4 regions of the Mesorhizobium sp. B263B2A genome follow, and region 2 is predicted to be linked to each of the others. Evidence: predicted binding sites of a transcription regulator. Region 2 holds the regulator's gene; each other region holds the start of a gene.

Region 1 (4,484 bases), on a different contig from region 2:
TCTCTTCGAGAATTGTCTCGGCGAGCTCGGTGTGCGGCGTGGTTTCCAGCGCCTTCTGCCAGCGTTCGAAATTGGCAGCGACCTCGCGCAGCGCGGCGCGCGGTTTCGGCTTCAGCTCGTCGCTTTCGGCGAGGTTGGCGGCAGCCTCCAGCATCGGGATGCGCAGCGCCCGCGCCGTGTCGTGGATCTGGCGGATGGTGGCTTCACCCAGCCCGCGCTTGGGCACGTTGACGATGCGCTCGAAGGCAAGGTCGTCGCCGCCGTTGGCGACGACGCGGAAGAAGGCCAGCGCGTCGCGGATTTCCATGCGCTCGTAGAAACGCGGACCGCCGATGACGCGGTAGTTGAGGCCGAGCGTGATGAAGCGATCCTCGAAAGCGCGCATCTGGAAAGACGCGCGGACAAGGATCGCCATGTCGTTCAGATTGTGCTTCTGGCGCTGGTAGGCCTCGATGGTCTCGCCGATGGCACGCGCTTCCTCCTCGGAATCCCAGGCGGCGTGGACGTTGACCTTGCCGTCCTCGGGATCGTTGCGATCGGTGAACAGCGTCTTGCCGAAGCGGCCCTCATTGTGGGCGATGAGATGGGAGGCCGCACCCAGGATGTGCGCGGTGGAGCGGTAGTTGCGCTCCAGCCTGATGATGGTGGCGCCGGGAAAATCCTTGTCGAAGCGCAGGATGTTGTCCACCTCGGCGCCGCGCCAGCCATAGATCGATTGATCGTCGTCGCCGACGCAGCAGATGTTGACGGTGGCCGGACGCGGATTTCCCTCCCCCTTGAGGGGAGGGTGGCCGGGCGAAGCCCGGTCGGGTGGGGTCCTCGCGGCAGTGCGCGACGCTGCAGCGGTGCCTTCTGCGGCGACCCCCTCCGCCCGCTTCGCGGGCACCTCCCCCTCGAGGGGGGAGGATTGCGGCCGCTGCGCCAAGAGCCGCAGCCACATGTACTGGGCGGTGTTGGTGTCCTGATACTCGTCGACGAGGATGTATTTGAAGCGCCTGTGATAGTCCTTCAGCACGTCCGGATTGGCGCGGAAGATGCGGATCGGGTGGCACAGAAGGTCGCCGAAATCGCAGGCGTTCAGCGTCTGCAGGCGTTCCTGGTAGGCCTTGTAGAGCTCGCGGCCCTTGCCGTTGGCGAAGGCGCGCGCGTCGCCCTCGGCGATGTCGGCGGGACCTTGGCCCTTGTTCTTCCAGCCGTCGATCATCTGGGCGAACTGCTTGGCCGGCCAGCGCTTGTCGTCCAGACCCTCGGCCTGGATCAGCTGCTTGATCAGCCGCACGACGTCGTCGGTGTCGAGGATGGTGAAGTCGGATCTCAGGCCGGCAAGCTCGGCGTGGCGGCGCAGCAGTTTCACGCCGATCGAGTGGAAGGTGCCGAGCCACGGCATGCCCTCGACATTGCCTTCGCCGATCAGGATGCCGATGCGCTGCTTCATCTCGCGCGCCGCCTTATTGGTGAAGGTCACCGCGAGGATCTGTGACGGGAAGGCCTTGCCGGTGGCGAGGATGTGGGCGATGCGGGTGGTCAGCACGCGGGTCTTGCCGGTGCCGGCGCCGGCCAGCACCAGAACCGGGCCTTCGGTGGTTTCCACCGCCAGCCGCTGTTCGGGATTCAACCCCTTGAGATAGTCGGGTGCGTTGTTCTGGCCGCTGCGGGCAGCCATGGCGCGCGCGGCAATGCCCGACGGGGCCGTGGGCCGCGCATTGGGTTCGTCGAAAAAGGGCATGTCTTCGGAAAAGCCGGACATCTTCCCCCGAATGTAGTGATTCGGGAGGGAAAGACCAGAAGTGTCTACGTTTTGTTCCCGGTAAAGTGGCTTATCCGGCCGCCTAGCCAACGGACGATCGGCCTGCCCAGCGTTTGCAGCCGGGGAGACAGCCCCTATCACGCCGCATGGCTCAAGCTTGACAGGCGGGGCGGGCGGAGGAAAGTTGTGTTCCGGGCGTGAACGCAATGCCGGGTTGCCCATGGCCGCGCCACGCAGCGCGAACAGTCGAAGGAGTATCATCTTGGCTGTCACCATCACCTCCCTCGTTCTTTTTCTGCTTGGCCTGGCGCTTGGCGCCGGCGGCATCTGGTTGGCTTCGCTGGGCGGCAGTTGGTATTACATCATCGCCGGTCTCGCCTTCCTGATCGCCGCTTGGCTGCTCTACCGGCGCCGCTCCACGGCACTGTGGCTCTATGCGGCGATCGTGATCGGCACGCTGGCCTGGGCGGTCTGGGAAATCGGCTTCGACTGGTGGGAACTCGGCCCGCGCGGCGGCATCATCGTGCTGGTGGCGCTGTGGCTGCTGACGCCGTGGGCGAGGCGGGGGCTTGCCGGTCCCGACGGGCGCGCACCGCTGATCCTGGCGGTGCTGGCATCGCTGGCGGTGGCCGGCTATTCGATGACCACGGACCCCAAGGACATCGCCGGCGCGCTCGACACCGATAAGGTGACCCCCAACGCCAATCTTGGCGGCGATGTGCCGGCCGGCGAGTGGCACTATTACGGCCGCACGCAATTCGGCCAGCGCTATTCCCCGCTCGACCAGATCACGCCGGACAATGTCGCCAACCTGAAGCCAGCCTGGACCTACCGGACCGGCGACGTAAAGGGGCCTGACGATGTTGGCGAGACCACCTATCAGGTCACGCCGCTGAAAGTCGGCGACACGCTCTACATCTGTACGCCGCACAATTTTGCCATCGCGGTCGATGCGGCGACCGGCAAGGAAAAATGGCGCTACGATCCCAAGATCAAGCTCGACAAGGATCGCCAGCACCAGACCTGCCGTGGCGTATCCTATTATGCCGATGCCGCCGGTGCCGCTGGCCAGCCTTGCGCGACCCGCGTATACCTGCCGACCTCCGACGCGCGGCTGATCGCGCTCGACGCCGCCAACGGGCAGGTCTGCCCCGCCTTCGCCGAGGGCGGCACGCTCAACCTTCTGACCGGGATGCCGTACCCGAAGTCGGGCTATTATTACTCGACTTCGGCGCCGCTGATCGCGGGCGGCAAGATCATCGTCGGCGGCGCGGTCAACGACAATTATTCGACGCAGGAGCCGTCCGGCGTCATCCGCGCCTATGATGCCGCCACCGGCAAATTGCTGTGGAACTGGGATTCCGGCAATCCGGACCAGACGACGCCATTGGCGCCCGGCCAGACCTACACCGCCAACTCGCCGAACATGTGGTCGACGCCGAGCGCCGACGAGAAGCTCGGCCTGCTCTACGTGCCGCTCGGCAACCAGACGCCCGACCAGCTCGGCATGGGCCGCAGCGACAATGTCGAGAAGTTCTCCTCCTCGATCACCGCGCTCGACCTCAACACCGGACAGTTGAAATGGGTGCGGCAGACCGTACATCACGACCTGTGGGACATGGACGTGCCGGCGCAGCCGACCCTGATCGACATCACCAAGGCCGACGGCTCGATCGTGCCGGCGCTGGTCGGGCCGACCAAGCAGGGCGATCTCTATGTGCTCGACCGGCGCAGCGGTGAGCCGGTGATCGCGGTCAAGGAAGTGCCGGCGCCAGGCGGCGCCATCGAAGGCGACCACACATCGCCGACCCAGCCGGCGTCGGACCTCTCCTTCAACCCGAAGCCGCTGACCGATGCCGACATGTGGGGCATCACCATGTTCGACCAGCTGGCGTGCCGGATCGCTTTCCACAAATTGCGCTATGAAGGGCGCTACACGCCGCCCTCGCTGCAGGGATCGCTGGTCTATCCCGGCAATTTCGGCACCTTCAACTGGGGTGGCGTGGCGGTCGATCCGGTGCGGCAGGTGATGTTCGGCATGCCGACCTATCTCGCCTTCACGTCGAGACTTGTTCCGCGCGCGGACGTGCCGGCGCCGGGCGACGACACCAAGGGCAGCGAGCAGGGGCTGAACCGCAACGACGGCGCTCCCTATGCGGTGGTGATGGGACCGTTCCTGTCGCCGCTCGGCATTCCCTGCCAGGCGCCGCCCTGGGGCTATGTCGCCGGCGTCGATCTCAGGACCGGCGCGATCGCCTACAAGCACCGCAACGGCACCGTCTACGACATGACGCCACTGCCGCTGCCGCTGAAGGTCGGGGTGCCTGGCATTGGCGGGCCGATGATCACCGCCGGCGGCGTCGCCTTCCTGGGTGCTGCGGTCGACGATTATCTGCGCGCCTATGATTTGACATCGGGCAAGCAGCTCTGGCAGGCGCGGCTGCCAGCGGGCGGCCAATCGACGCCGATGACCTATACGGTGGCGGACGGGCGCCAGTTCGTGGTCATCGTCGCCGGCGGCCACGGCTCGGTCGGCACCAAGCCCGGGGATTACGTAATGGCCTACGCGCTGCCGAAGTAGGCGGCGGGCAACACCAAATCGTTGGTGCTAGCCGAGCCCCAAATGGCCCTTCAGGCTGGGCACCGAGCCGAGCACCTGGTTGGTCAAATCGGGGCCAGCGGCGGCTTCGGCCTGCTGGACCAGCGTTTCGCCGGCCTTCTGGATTTGCGCCATGTC
Region 2 (4,484 bases):
AGCCATTGTCCGTCAGCGCCTTCTTGAAGCCGGCTATGGCGGCGTTCAATTGCGGATGCTCGCCGAAATTGGCGATGCCGATACGGATCTGATCGGCCGCGGCGCTCCCGGCGCTGACCATCAATGCGCCTGCCAGAGCCAATCCCGACAGCCATGCGGATTTCGACTTCAACATCATTTCCTCCCAGATTTGATCAGCGCCGCCTCGGGGCACCTCCAGCGATCATGGTCAGTCCATCGGCGCATGTCAAACATTATATATAATTCTTGCCATCACCAATCATCATATATAATTTCTCCAATGGCAGAGAACGAATGGATCGCGATGCAGGACCAGAAGAACTCCACCAAGACGGAAGCCGCCTACCAGCTTCTGCGGCGCGATATCCTCACCACCCGTCTCATGCCGGGCGCCCCGCTCAAGCTCAGCGCCCTGCGCGGCATCTATGGAGTTGGCTGGACGCCGCTGCGCGAAGCATTGTCGCGCCTCGAAGCCGAACGCCTGGTCACCGCCATCAGCAATCGCGGCTTCGCGGTCGCCCCCGTATCCCGGGCCGAACTTGAGGATCTGGCGCGCGCGAGGATGGTCGTCGAGATACCGCTCTTCCAGGAATCGATGGAGAAAGGCGGCCGGGAGTGGGAAGACGCGGTTGTCACCGCGCACTACCGGCTCGCCCGCTGCAAGACCGCGGTGGACGACCCATCGGATGCCGCCGTCGACCAGTGGGACGAGAACCACGAGGCTTTTCATGCCGCGCTGCTGAGCGCTGCGACATCCAGCTGGCTGTTGCGGTTTCGCTCGACGATCTCGGACCAGCTGCGCCGGCACCATCGCTTTCTTGGGCTGGCGCCGACATTGCGGGCGGCGGCCGGCCTCAAGGACGGCTACGAAGAGGCCATGAACGCGCTGCGCGAGGCGATGGCGATCGAGCACCACACGGCGATCATGGAAGCCGCCCTGGACCGCGACGTCGAGCGGGCAAAAGCGCTGATGACGGCCCACATCGGTTATACGCTGCACGTCTATGTCCACAGCGAGGACGGCGACGCGAACAAGGACGTCGCGCGCGCCGGCAGCTTGAAAGCGGTTGCCGGATGATCTCGGCACCTCCGCATCGTCCGACGCTTGACGAGATTGCCGAAGCCCGCGATCGGCTGGCCGCCTGGCTGCCGCGCACCCCGCTGCTGCGCCTCGATCTTGGCCGTGCCGACCAGCGGATATTCCTCAAGCTCGAGACCCTGTCGCCGATCGGCGCCTTCAAGCTCAGGCCGGCGCTCAATACCTTGCTTTGTCGTGACGCCGATGAACTCAGGCACGGTGTTGCGACCGTCAGTTCGGGCAACATGGCCTATGGGTTGGCCTGGGCGGCACGGGCTCTTGGCGTTCCGATGGCCGCCTACATGTATGCCGGCGCGCCGCAGACCAAGATCGACGGTGTCCGCCGTCTTGGCGGCGAGGTGCGCTTTGTCTCCCACGAGACCTGGTGGCGCTACATCACCGCGATCGAGCGGCCCGACATTGACGAACTTCTCATCAATCCCGTCACCGATCAGGCGGTGTTGGCTGGCAACGGCACCATCGGCCTCGAGATTGTCGAGGATCTGCCGGAGGTCGATTTCGTGCTGACGCCATATGGCGGCGGCGGCATGACGACCGGCGTTGCAAGTGCGCTCAAGGCCCTTCGTCCGCAGGCGAGGGTCTTTGCCGTCGAGGACGAGAACGCGGCGCCGGTCACCGCCGCACTGGCGGCCGGACGTATTGTCGAGATCGAGACACGGCCCTCCTTCATCAAGAGCATTGGCGGTCCCTCCCTGATCCCCGAGCTATGGCCGTTGGCGAACCAGCTCATCGACGGTGCCATCGCCGTCAGCCTGCAACAGGTGACGGAGGCCATGCGGCTCCTGTTCTCGAAGGCCAAGGTCGTCGCCGAGGGCGCGGGCGCCGCCTCGCTGGCCGCGGCTCTCAGCAGTGAGCGGGCGACCGGCAACGTCGTCTGCGTCATCTCCGGCGGCAATATCGATGCGGAATTCTATGCGCAGGTGCTGGCCGGTGCGATCCCGCCAGCCTGATCCCGTACCTGCTTCCGAACCGGCGATTGTTGGCGTTTTGATTTCGTTTCGTTCACGGCAGGCAAGCCGATCGCAAGCGCCGAAATCGGCCTCGACGGGCTCTGCCGTCGGCTGATGCCGAGCCATGTCGCAAGACAGGCCACAGGCTATTAACCAAACATTTCAATGCGGGCGACGGGCGGCAACGGGCGAAAAACCCCGATTTCCGGCCTGTCCGGGCCGCAAATGATTTCGGCTCTCTTACCAAATTCACTAAACTTTAAACGGTTGCAGAACACAACTGGAACAGATAGTGTTTGTTCTGGGTTTGTTTTTCGATTCTGGATCAGAACCATTCTGGATCAAAACCCTTGTCCAGATGCCTTGGGGGCCGCCATGCTGACACGCAAGCAACATGAACTCTTGATGTTCATTCATGAACGGCTCAAGGAAAGCGGTATTCCGCCCTCCTTCGACGAGATGAAAGAGGCGCTCGACCTCGCCTCCAAATCAGGGATCCATCGCTTGATCACGGCGCTGGAGGAACGCGGCTTCATTCGCCGGCTGCCCAACCGGGCGCGTGCGCTGGAAGTGCTGCGGCTGCCGGATTCGATCGCGCCGGGCCTCAACGCGGCAAAGAAGTTCTCGCCAAGCGTCATCCAGGGGAGTCTCGGCCAAGGCGGTCTCGGTCAGGGCAGCCTCGGCCGCCAGATCAAGCCGGCACCGTCGCGCTTTGCCGCTGCTGGCAACGACGACGATGCGGTTCCAGCGGTGTCCATCCCGGTCATGGGTCGCATCGCCGCCGGTGTGCCCATCGATGCCATCCAGCATCAGACGCATACCATCTCGGTGCCGCCGGACATGATCATGGGCGGCGAGCACTATGCGCTGGAAGTCAAGGGCGACTCGATGATCGAGGCCGGCATCTTCGATGGCGACACGGTCATTATCCGCAACGCCGATACGGCGAGCCCGGGCGAGATCGTCGTGGCGCTGGTCGACGAGGAGGAAGCGACCCTGAAGCGGTTCCGCCGCAAGGGTGCTTCGATTGCGCTTGAAGCCGCCAATCCGGCCTACGAGACGCGCATCTTCGGGCCGGACAGGGTCAAGGTGCAGGGCAAGCTGGTTGGGCTGATCAGGCGCTACTGAGCCGGCACGGCACTTGGCTTGTCAGGTTTGCGATAGGGCTCCAGGCCTCTCGCCTCGCGCGAAAACTTTCGCTGCGCGTGCCAGGGCCGATACGGGCTGTCCACCGCGAAGCTGATGGTTGGCGGACCGGTGGCCGATTGGCGGTCGAAGAAGATGGCCGCACTGCCCTTGCGGGCGAGCTGCCGTTTGGTAACGACGAGAACCAGCGGATTGTGGCAGGCATCGTAGGCCGTCGCGTCATTGACGATGATCAGGTCGGCGAAGCCACAGGCCTTCCAGGTATCCTTGCGGTCTTCGACATGCGCTATGATCGCACCGGACGGGTGCCTGGCGAGACAGACACCGTCTGTGCAATAGAACGGCGCTCCCGGCGGGAGATTGACGGCATCAGCAATATCGAATTGTCCATCCGCCTTGTCGAATATTTCCGGCAGGATGATGGTTTCGGATCTCAGCGCGCGCTTCCAGTTGTCGACCGTGAATTCGTTCGGCCGGGCCCGGTTGACGGCGAGTTCGCCATCGCCGATCGGCAGCGCAACCAGCCGCGCGTCTTCCGAGACCAGCACATCCGGCGTGCGCGTATCGGACACCGTCAGCAGGCCGGCGATAGCGAATGGAAGCGCTGCAAGCCGCAGCCACGTCGTCGCCATCGTCGCGATGACCAGGGCAATCGTCACCAGCAGCACGGATTGCTGTGAGATAAGCCCGACCGCATCGACCGGAGAGCGTTCCGATATCCATGCCGAAACGGCGATCATCGCGGTCAGGCCCTTGCCCATCAGGTAAAGGGATGGCGCATCCAACCCGAACGGCATCAGAAGCGCGCTGGCAACGGCCAGGAACATCACGACTGAGACGATCGGCATGACGGCCAGATTGGCGAACAGGCTGAGCGGCGACACCCGCTGGAAATGCCAGATGGCAAACAGCGCCGTGGCGCTGCCGGCGATGATTGAGGTCATGGCCAATCCGCCTGTCGCCAGCAGGAATTTTCTGGTCAGGAAACCGGGCAAGGATCGCTTCGGCGGCGGCGGTCTGGTCTTTCCCGCACGGTGATCCGCCCAGCCGGCATAGGCTCCAACCAGGGCCGCGGTCGCGGCGAACGACATCTGGAAGCTCGGGCCGACCACCTCATGCGGGGAAACCAGGATGACGGCGATCGCCGAGATCGCCAGATTGCGCATGGTTAGAGCCGCGCGATCGAACAGGACGGCAATCAGCATCACCGCCAGCATGATGAAGCTGCGCTCGGCGGCGACGACGACGCCGGAGATGACGAGATAGGC
Region 3 (4,484 bases), on a different contig from region 2:
TGGTGCCGGACGGAACAGGTTCGGAATGGGCAAACGCCTCTTCGCGCGAGAAGAAGGTGTAGCCGGTCGTGGCAAGCTCCGGCAGGGCGATGAGCTCTGCTCCTTCTGCTGCGGCTGTTTCGAGGCGCCGCTGGACGGCGGCAAGATTGGCCTTGCGATTTTCCAATCCAACCTGGGGATTGAATTGAACCACTGCTACCCGTACCGGGCTGTTGCGGCGCGGTTCGACCGCCTTCCCAATCTCGTCTTGATGTTTGGACATAAGAGACCTTTCTGCTGGTGGTTCCATGATAGAACCATTTGCAAAAAAGATGTCAAGTACTATTATAGAACCAAGTTGGGTGATTTGGAGAAGCCGCTTGAAGCGCAGGAGCATGGAGAAGGCCGAATGCCCGGTGGCTCGGGCTCTGGATGTCATCGGCGACTGGTGGACCCTGCTGATCGTGCGTGACGCATTTGATGGCATACGCCGCTTTGGGGAGTTCCAACGCAACCTGGGGATATCGAAGGGTATTCTTGCAGCTCGGCTAAAGGCGCTTGAAGAGGCCGACATCTTACGCTCAGAAAAGCCAAAAGACGGTGGAGCGCACAGCGACTATGTGCTCACTGAAAAGGGGCGTGGTCTATTCGCCGTGATCGTGGGACTGAGGCAGTGGGGAGAGGCTCATTGCTTCAACCTTGGCGAAGCGCATTCAGTGCTCGTGGAAAAGGCTAGCGGCCAGCCAGTCGCCCCCCTAATTCTTCGCAATGCCGAAGGGCGCCCGATCGATGCGTCCTCGACCGAGGTGCGCAAGGTTGGTGCTTAGGCACCGAGATGGTTTGAAGCCAGCGCCTTTGCCGTGCGGATCGCCGATCCTCGCTTTGGTGGTCGGGCCGTATGCGGTGAACCGGTCGCCATCGTCGCCGCGGTCCTATGCCACGACAACGATCAGCTTCGGCTTTTTCTGATCTGGCACATCGTCAGACACTCAGTGCGTCTGGCCGGAGCGGAGATGCATCTCGATCTTATTGATTGCCTTCGTGAGGACATCGACTGCCTGCAGATTGACGGCGAAGTCGAAGTTACCTTGCGCTGTTTCGAATATCAGAACGCCGACCTGGATCTCGTCGTCGCTCATCATGCCCATTCCAATGCCGGTCGGCATATAGGGTGGTTTTTCTGACATCCTCAGACGCGGTGTGGCCTCGTCAGCCGCTCGGCCGGAGTGACAAAGCACGATCGATAGACGATCGCGGTCATGTCATTGCCGTTCACCATTATTCGAAATGCATGGATTGGCCGCGCATCATTGCCAGGGTCAGCGCGATTGCAGGATTTGCAGGCGGCTTCTCCATGAGCAAGGAGCCGTCGAAATCGCGCCACGCCGCCATGCGCAATTCGTCACCATCATCGGCGGCTGCAGGGTCGAAAACGTGGGCATCATAGGGATCTCGGTCAATCTCGATCTTCCAGTCCTTGAGCGCCTTGCGGGCCATTTCCTCAACCTGGGCAAGGTCGCTGGTGAAGAAGGGGATACGGTCGCCATCTTCCGAAAGCGGCTCGACCCGATCCAGCGCCGGCCGCTCGGGCACCCAACCAAGAACGAAGGCAATATCGAAATCGATCTGGCGGTCCGGGCCAGCTGCAACCTCCAGCCGTTTGACGACGTCAGGATAAAGCTGCCTGCGCGCCGGCCACGTGTCCGGAAGCGCCTCGGCTTGCAACCGCGTTCGGGGAACGTCGATCAATTCCATGATCTGATGGCGCGGAACTTTATCCTCCGGCCAGCCCGCACAACATGCAGTCGTCGCAGCCTCGTCGGCTTCCATCCAGACTGAAGCAGCCTGGTCCTCGTCCTCGGTTGGCTGGTCGTCTTCCGGAAAGCCTTTGATATCCCAGCCTTCCAACGCGAACAAACCTTCCGCGCCTTGCAAAGCCGTAATGCCGGCGCGCGCGAAGACTGCTTCGGCTGCCGCGACCCCGCGTGCCAGTTCCTCGGGCGTTGCACCTTCAATGTTCAAGCGAAGTTCCATGGTTCGCCTCCTGTATCAATCCTCCCAACAGTGAACAAAATAAGAACAAAGGTGTCAATAGACTCCTGATGGTTGGAAAATAGGCTGGTTTTTCAATGGGATAGTCACACTGACAATCGGTTGAGCTCCGTGCTCAATTTCCAAGGCAACTGCATTCATGGCCGATGCTGCACGCGGACCACCGCGGACGGGGACAGTCGGTCCCGCGTCCCGTCCTGCGGCCGGCGCTATGCTGACGCTCCTACGGCTGTCCTGTTAACCGCCCCCGGCGGGGGCGAATTTCCTTCGTCCCGCGCGCGACAATCATCCGCTGCTGCGGACGCGCGCAGGACTGCGGTTTATGCGCCGTTTTTCTTTGGGCGCCGGCAGCCGCCGGCGCGACGTCCAGCGCAGCATCGTGGCCTCGACGTATCGTCCTGTCGGCAAACAACTCTGTCGGTGTCACCAGGCGGTCGCGCCAAACATTTCTTCCGCAGCGCCACCTCGCCGTACCATTGACTCTTCATTAGGAAGAGAACAAATGAGGAACATATTATCAGCATTCCGCGTTCAGGGGACAGATGAGTGCATCGGCGCCAAACGCTGCTATTTCCGATCTGCGAGATCGCATTGCGCGTCTCGAAGGCGCTAATGCGAGCAAAAGAGCGGTGCTCCCATTCGGAATCTCCTCGATCGACAGTCATCTGCCAGGCGGGGGTGTGGCGCTTGGCGCACTTCATGAGGTTGCCGGCGGCGGCAACGGAGCGATCGATGGCGCCGCAGCGTCGCTATTTGCAGCCGGGATTGCAGCGAGGACGCAAGGCAAGGTGCTGTGGTGCGTGACGCGCCAGGATCTGTTTGCGCCGGCAATCGCCCAGGTCGGGCTTCACCCCGACCGGGTGATCTATGTTGAAGCCGGTGACGACAAATCCTTGCTCGCCTGCTTCGAGGAAGGTCTGCGGCATGTCGGGCTTGGAGCTGTGGTCGCGGAAGTGGCGCGTCTGTCCATGACTGCCTCGCGCCGGTTGCAACTGGCATCGGAAGGCTCCGGCGCGATCGGCATCGCCATCCGCCGCTGGCGCCGGCAGACCGAAGCGGCCGATTTCGGGCAACCGACGGCGTCTGTCACCCGCTGGCGGGTCTCCGTGCTGCCATCGCGGCCGCTGCCTGTACCCGGCGTTGGCCGGGCGCGATGGCAACTTGAACTGATCCGGTCTCGTGGAGGGGAAACACTGGATATCGAAGTGGAGGCTTGTGATGCAAAGGGTCGTCTCGCTCTTCCTTCCAAGCTGGTCGACCGACCGGCTCAGAAGGAAATTGGGCGACGTCTCGCCGCCACCGGATAAGCCTTTGGTGCTGGTCGGGCGGCAAGGCAATCGCCGCTTGGTGGTTGCGACCGATCGCGCGGCACTGGAAGCGGGCCTGCGCGTGGGAATGCCGGCGACGAAGGCGCAGGCGCTCGTGAAGGGGCTGGCGGTCATGGAGTCCGAACCCGATGCCGACGCGAAGGCATTGGAGCGGTTGGCCCTGTGGGCCTTGCGGCGGTACGCGCCGATCGTCGCCGCGGATGCTCCGGACGGATTGGTCATGGACATCACGGGCGCCGATCACCTCCATGGCGGTGAACGGCTGATGCTGACTGACATGGTCGAACGCCTCGGCCAAGCCGGCGTCACGGCGCGGGCAGCGGTTGCGGACAGCTGGGGTGCCGCCCATGCTGTCGCGCGATATGTCAGGCAGACCGTCAGCGTGGTCGCCGTCAGTGAAGCTTACGACGCGATTTTCCCTCTGCCCATCGCGGCACTGCGATTGCCCGATGCAATCGTTGGCGGTCTGCGGGTTTTGGGCTTCGAAAGGGTAGGCGAGCTTCTGAAGCAGCCACGTGCGCCACTGACGCTGCGCTTCGGACCGGAACTCGGCCGCCGCCTTGACCAGGCCGCTGGGCGCCTTGCCGAACCGATAGAGCCCGTGCGGCCAGCCGATGTGGTCGAGGTGAAACGTGCCTTTGGCGAGCCCATCGGCGCGCCCGAGACGATCGCGCGCTATGTCGGCAAGCTTGTTCAGGCGTTGTGTGCCGAACTGGAGACCAAAGGCCTCGGCGCCCGGCGGCTCGACCTGCTGCTCTACCGCGTCGACAACCTCGTCGAAGCCATTCGCGTCGGCACTGCCTTGCCGGTCCGCGATGTGAGGCGGCTCACGCGTCTCATCTGCGACAAGATCGAGACGGTCGATCCGGGCTTCGGCATCGAGCTGATGCGGTTGTCCGCGCCGTTGGCAGAATCACTGATGCCCAGGCAGACGGTTTCGTCGCTGATCGAGCAACGGGACGCAGACATCTCGGATTTGATCGACACACTCAGCAATCGTGTCGGTGAGGAAAAGCTCTATCGGTTTACCCCGGTTGCCAGCGATGTACCCGAGCGATCTTTCCGGCGCGTAGCCGCCGGATCCGCTGAGACCGGCGACGCATGGCCAGACCATTGGCCGCGTCC
Region 4 (4,484 bases), on a different contig from region 2:
CGAAGTCCGCGCCAGCGCCGTCGACATTGCCGTCGAAGCCGCCCGCGCGCTGCTCGCCGCCAAGGTCGACGTCAAGGCCGGGGCCGATCTGTTCAAGGCTTCGCTCGCGGACGTGAAGGCAAAGCTCAACTGAGCTGACAGCGTTGGAAATCAAAAAGCCGCCCGGGCAACCTGGCGGCTTTTTTTGTTGTGCGGACATCGGATGGCGAAGGCGGCGAAGCGCTAATCTCCCTCCTTGAGGGGGAGATGGCCGGCAGGCCAGAGGGGGTCGCCTCACGTAATGCGCCGGCCTGATCTTTCATATGAAGGGGCGTCGCGCCCCGTCGAACCTATCCCCTCTGTCGCCTTCGGCGACATCTCCCCCTCGAGTGGGGAGATTAGGCGCTCAAGCTCAATCCAGGCCGGCCAAACTCTCTTCTTCAACCACCTCGGCGCCGCCAAGCCTGAACGGCGAGAACGACACGCGGTGCAGCCGCGCGACCGGGCCGTGCGCCTCGATCGCCGTGCGGTGCCGGGCCGTGGCGTAACCCATGTGCACCTCGAATCCGTAGCGGTCGTTATGGCTGCCGCAACCGCACATCATGCGGTCACGCATGACCTTGGCGACGATGGAGGCAGCGGCGATCGATTGCGAGCGCTGGTCACCCTTGATCAACGCGCGACCGTCGCATGGCAACCCCGGCGGCACGTCGCGTCCGTCGGCAAGCGCGAGCTTAGGCCGAACCGACAGCCCGACCAGCGCGCGTCGCATCGCCTCAAGGCTCGCCTTGAGGATATTACTGCCGTCGATGCCCTCGGCACTGATCGAGGCCATCGAGACCGCCTGCGCGGAGCCGAGAATGCGCAGGAACAATGCCTCGCGCTGCAAATGGCTGAGCCGTTTGGAATCGTCGAGGCCCTCGGGGATGTTGGCTGGGTCGAGCACCACTGCCGCAGCGACCACCGGCCCGGCCAGCGGGCCACGGCCAGCCTCATCCATCCCCGCCACGGGCCACAGGCCGTCGGCCATCGCCTTCGTCTCGAAGGAGAAATCGGGTTTCTCGACAATTTCGAAGAGAAGCGGAGAATCAGAACGCGCGCGAGCCATGTTGCGGCGAGGTTCGCATCGGTTCCGATTCTCCGCAAGTCCCTCCGGGTCGGGTGGGGCGCCGGACCGGGAGGGCACCGTCTGCTGGCCGGGGCAGGCCGGACGGGATTTCACAAGCGAAAAAGAAAGATCAAAGCAGCATCAGCTGCTCCTGGTCCTTTCCCGCGGCGACGAACTGGTCGGTTCTCAGCGTGCGCCGTTCGGCATTGAGGCCGAGCCGCTTGGCGGTGATCTCGAAGCGCCGGCCGATCTGCCAGGCATAGGGTCCGGCGCCCTTCATGCGCTTGCCCCATTCCGAATCGTAGTCCTTGCCGTCGCGCATCGAGCGGATCAGCGACATTACGTGGCGATAGCGGTCGGGATAGTGGCGCAGCAGCCAGTCCTTGAAGATCGGGCTGACCTCCAGCGGCAGTCGCAGCACGACATAACCCGCCTCGCGCGCGCCGGCAGCGCTCGCCGAATCGAGGATCCGTTCCATCTCCTGGTCGGTCAGGCCGGGGATGATCGGTGCCACCATGACCGAGGCCGGAATGCCGGCATCGGAAAGCTGCCTGATCGCCTCCAGCCGCTTGGTCGGCGTCGATGCGCGCGGCTCCATCGTGCGCGCCAGCATGCGGTCGAGCGTCGTCACCGACAGCGCCACCTTGGCGAGCCCGCGCTCGGCCATGCGCGACAGGATGTCGATGTCGCGCGTCACCAAAGCGGATTTGGTGACGATGCCGACCGGATGGCCGCGCGCCTCCAGCACTTCGAGGATCTCGCGCATGATCCGGTACTGCTTCTCGATCGGCTGGTAGGGATCGGTGTTGGTGCCGATGGCGATGGTGCGTGGCTGGTAGCCGTCCTTCGACAGTTCCTTGTCGAGCAGCCGCGCCGCATCCGGCTTGGCGAACAGCTTGGATTCGAAATCCAGGCCCGGCGACAGGCCCATGAACGAATGCGTCGGCCGCGCGAAGCAATAGACGCAGCCGTGTTCGCAGCCGCGATAGGGGTTGATCGAGCGGTCGAAGGAGATGTCTGGCGATTCGTTGCGGGTGATGATGGTGCGCGGCTTTTCCACCTGCACCTCGGTCTTGAACGGCGGCAGTTCCTCCAGCGAACTCCAGCCATCATCGAAGACATGCCGGGTGACCGGCTCGAACCGGCCGGACGGATTGATGCCCGCTGACCGGCCACGGTTGCGGTCCGGACGGATGCGCATGCCGCTCTGCTCGATCATCGCATTGGCCATCTCGGCTCGTCCTGCCCCGAAGGCTGCAATGTCGGCGCGCATGATCGGCTCCATCTTCGCCCGCTCCCAGGGACTGTCCACGTTGTGTCGAATCGCTCTGCTCATGAAATTATTCCTATTTCCTTGATGAGAACAAAGCAAGAACTTTCTATGGTGCACTGCAAGAACTGGCGTCGCGTCCACCTTTCCGCTATTCGGCTGATGATGCTCAGTGTTCTCATCGAAACCCGCAATGACGAGGAGGCTCTCGCCCGCACGCTCGGCTCGCTGATTGGCGGTGCCGTCGAGGGCGTGGTGCGCGAGGTCGTCGTCTGCGACATCGGCTCCACCGACCAGACGCATCATGTCGCCGAGCATGCCGGCTGCCACTATGTGGCGAGCGGCGGTGTCGCCGCCGGCATCCGGCAGGCCAAGGGCGACTGGCTGTTGCTGCTGGAACCGGGCGCCAGGCTGGTGGAGGGCTGGACCGAAGCGGTCGTCGCCCACACGGCCCGGCAAACCATGGCGGCGCGGTTCTCGCGTGCACGCGGCAGCCGAGTGCCGTTCCTGGCGCGGGTGTTTTCGGGAAACCGTGCCCTGGCCGACGGATTGGTGATCAGCAAGCGGCAGGCAGCGTCCTTGTCGAAGCACGCCGGCAGTGCCGAGGCGCTTGCACGCGGCCTGGCGACAAGGAAACTCGACGCCGAGATCTGGGTAGCGCCGGCGAAGCAGGAATCCCGCAAGTGATTTTGCAGCTGCTGTCTACGTCAGGGGCAGCCATAATCGCCGCGCCCTCAAGCATCAGCTAGCCCTACTGTCGGCCATCCCGCCAAGGAGGTACTGGACGCCTATGGCGAGCAGAGCCCGGTGACACTGACCGGCGAAGCTGGCCTCGGCTTCCACATGGGCACCGTGCCGGCGCGCGCGCCGCGGCTGATGATGGAAGTCGGCTTCGGCGTATCTGCGCCTTCGCGCCGGCGGTTTCACGGCGAACCGGTCATCCGCTGAAAGCGGACAGGATCTCCACAGGCATCCAGCGTGCCTGTCGCCGGGCAATGCGTTCTTGCCTGCTCTCGGCATCATAGTCCATGGCGGCTGGCTCGCGGCTGAACCGCAGCCGGTCGTCCAGGGTACTGACGATGACGATCGCCCTTGCATTCCCGCCATCGGTGGTGACCGCCGCGACATAGACGCCGCAGTCCCGGCAGATCAAGTAGTCGGCGGTGCGCAATCCGAACCGGTATCTGTGCAAACGGGCGTGGTCCTCGACCGAGACGATCAATTGTCCGAGCGGATCGGCAACGGCGCGCGAGCCGTGTTTGATGCAGAACGCGCATTGGCAGGCGCGGACTTCGATTTGCGAGGGGTCGAGGTCGGTTGAAAATCGAAGGCGTATGTTGCCGCAATGGCATCCGCCGGCATGCACAGTCATCGCTTCCGCCTCATCGTCAACGGCAAGGGCCGCCGCTACGAAAGGTACTTCCTCCGGCATCGCGTTTGGAATGGTCTTTCGAAGGCGAGGGCAGCGTTTTGCCCGGCAAACGCGACGTGAAACCGGCGCCTTGCCTCGGCTTTTACAGAGCCGATTTGCCGCGCCGCAGGTGCTCGTCCAGGCGCGGCATGATCTCGACGAAGTTGCAGGGCATATGCCGGTAGTCGAGCTGCGCCTTCAAGATGCCGTCCCATGCGTCCTTGCAGGCGCCGGGCGAACCTGGCAGCACGAAGACGAAAGTGGCATTGACGACGCCGCCGGTCGCCCGGCTCTGGATGGTCGAGGTGCCGATCTTGTCGTAGGAGATGCGGTGGAACACTTCCGAAAAGCCGTCCATGCGCTTTTCGAAGATCGGTTCCAGCGCCTCCGGGGTGACGTCGCGGCCGGTGAAACCGGTGCCGCCGGTGGTGATGACGACGTCGATCGCCGCGTCCTTCGACCAGTCAAGCACCGTGTCGCGGATCTTGTCGCGGTCATCGGTGACGATATCGCGGGCGGCCAGGATGTGGCCGGCCTCGGTGATGCGGTCGGCCAGCGTCTGTCCGGATTTGTCGTCGGCGAGGCTGCGCGTGTCGGAAACGGTCAGCACCGCAATACGCACCGGAATGAAGGAACGGCTTTCGTCAGTTCTGGCCATCTGCGCCCTCCGATGCGATGCTGCGCGTCGCCGCGACGAACCAGTCGGGCTGGCGGCC

Evidence for each region. Region 2 encodes LexA, which represses DNA repair genes until DNA is damaged. Its sites were predicted from a motif close to TGTTCNNNNTGTGTTCNG; they were not measured.
Region 1: the regulator LexA is predicted to act here: its motif matches at 1,789-1,806, upstream of LB568_RS19505 (ATP-dependent helicase).
Region 3: the regulator LexA is predicted to act here: its motif matches at 2,526-2,543, upstream of LB568_RS07085 (ImuA family protein).
Region 4: the regulator LexA is predicted to act here: its motif matches at 2,447-2,464, upstream of LB568_RS03465 (PA0069 family radical SAM protein).

The regions. Positions count from the first base shown of each region.
Region 1 covers NZ_JAIUIU010000012.1:99,457-103,940, forward strand. Annotated here, with positions in the region: gene LB568_RS19505 (ATP-dependent helicase) at 1-1,747, opposite strand, end outside; gene LB568_RS19510 (glucose/quinate/shikimate family membrane-bound PQQ-dependent dehydrogenase) at 2,010-4,328, shown strand; gene LB568_RS19515 (hypothetical protein) at 4,356-4,484, opposite strand, start outside.
Region 2 covers NZ_JAIUIU010000003.1:282,648-287,131, reverse strand. Annotated here, with positions in the region: gene LB568_RS08645 (ABC transporter substrate-binding protein) at 1-175, opposite strand, end outside; gene LB568_RS08640 (GntR family transcriptional regulator) at 302-1,099, shown strand; gene LB568_RS08635 (pyridoxal-phosphate dependent enzyme) at 1,096-2,070, shown strand; gene lexA (transcriptional repressor LexA) at 2,446-3,198, shown strand; gene LB568_RS08625 (ComEC/Rec2 family competence protein) at 3,192-4,484, opposite strand, start outside.
Region 3 covers NZ_JAIUIU010000002.1:363,722-368,205, reverse strand. Annotated here, with positions in the region: gene LB568_RS07105 (nitrilase family protein) at 1-376, opposite strand, end outside; gene LB568_RS07100 (winged helix-turn-helix transcriptional regulator) at 375-806, shown strand; gene LB568_RS07095 (hypothetical protein) at 969-1,118, opposite strand; gene LB568_RS07090 (hypothetical protein) at 1,258-2,013, opposite strand; gene LB568_RS07085 (ImuA family protein) at 2,574-3,338, shown strand; gene LB568_RS07080 (DUF6504 family protein) at 3,250-4,484, shown strand, end outside.
Region 4 covers NZ_JAIUIU010000001.1:709,148-713,631, reverse strand. Annotated here, with positions in the region: gene LB568_RS03475 (F0F1 ATP synthase subunit B) at 1-133, shown strand, start outside; gene LB568_RS03470 (ribonuclease HII) at 392-1,087, opposite strand; gene LB568_RS03465 (PA0069 family radical SAM protein) at 1,218-2,372, opposite strand; gene LB568_RS03460 (glycosyltransferase) at 2,523-3,044, shown strand; partial or broken gene LB568_RS03455 (hypothetical protein) at 3,058-3,305, shown strand; gene LB568_RS03450 (GFA family protein) at 3,295-3,729, opposite strand; gene moaB (molybdenum cofactor biosynthesis protein B) at 3,872-4,426, opposite strand; gene LB568_RS03440 (4-(cytidine 5'-diphospho)-2-C-methyl-D-erythritol kinase) at 4,413-4,484, opposite strand, start outside.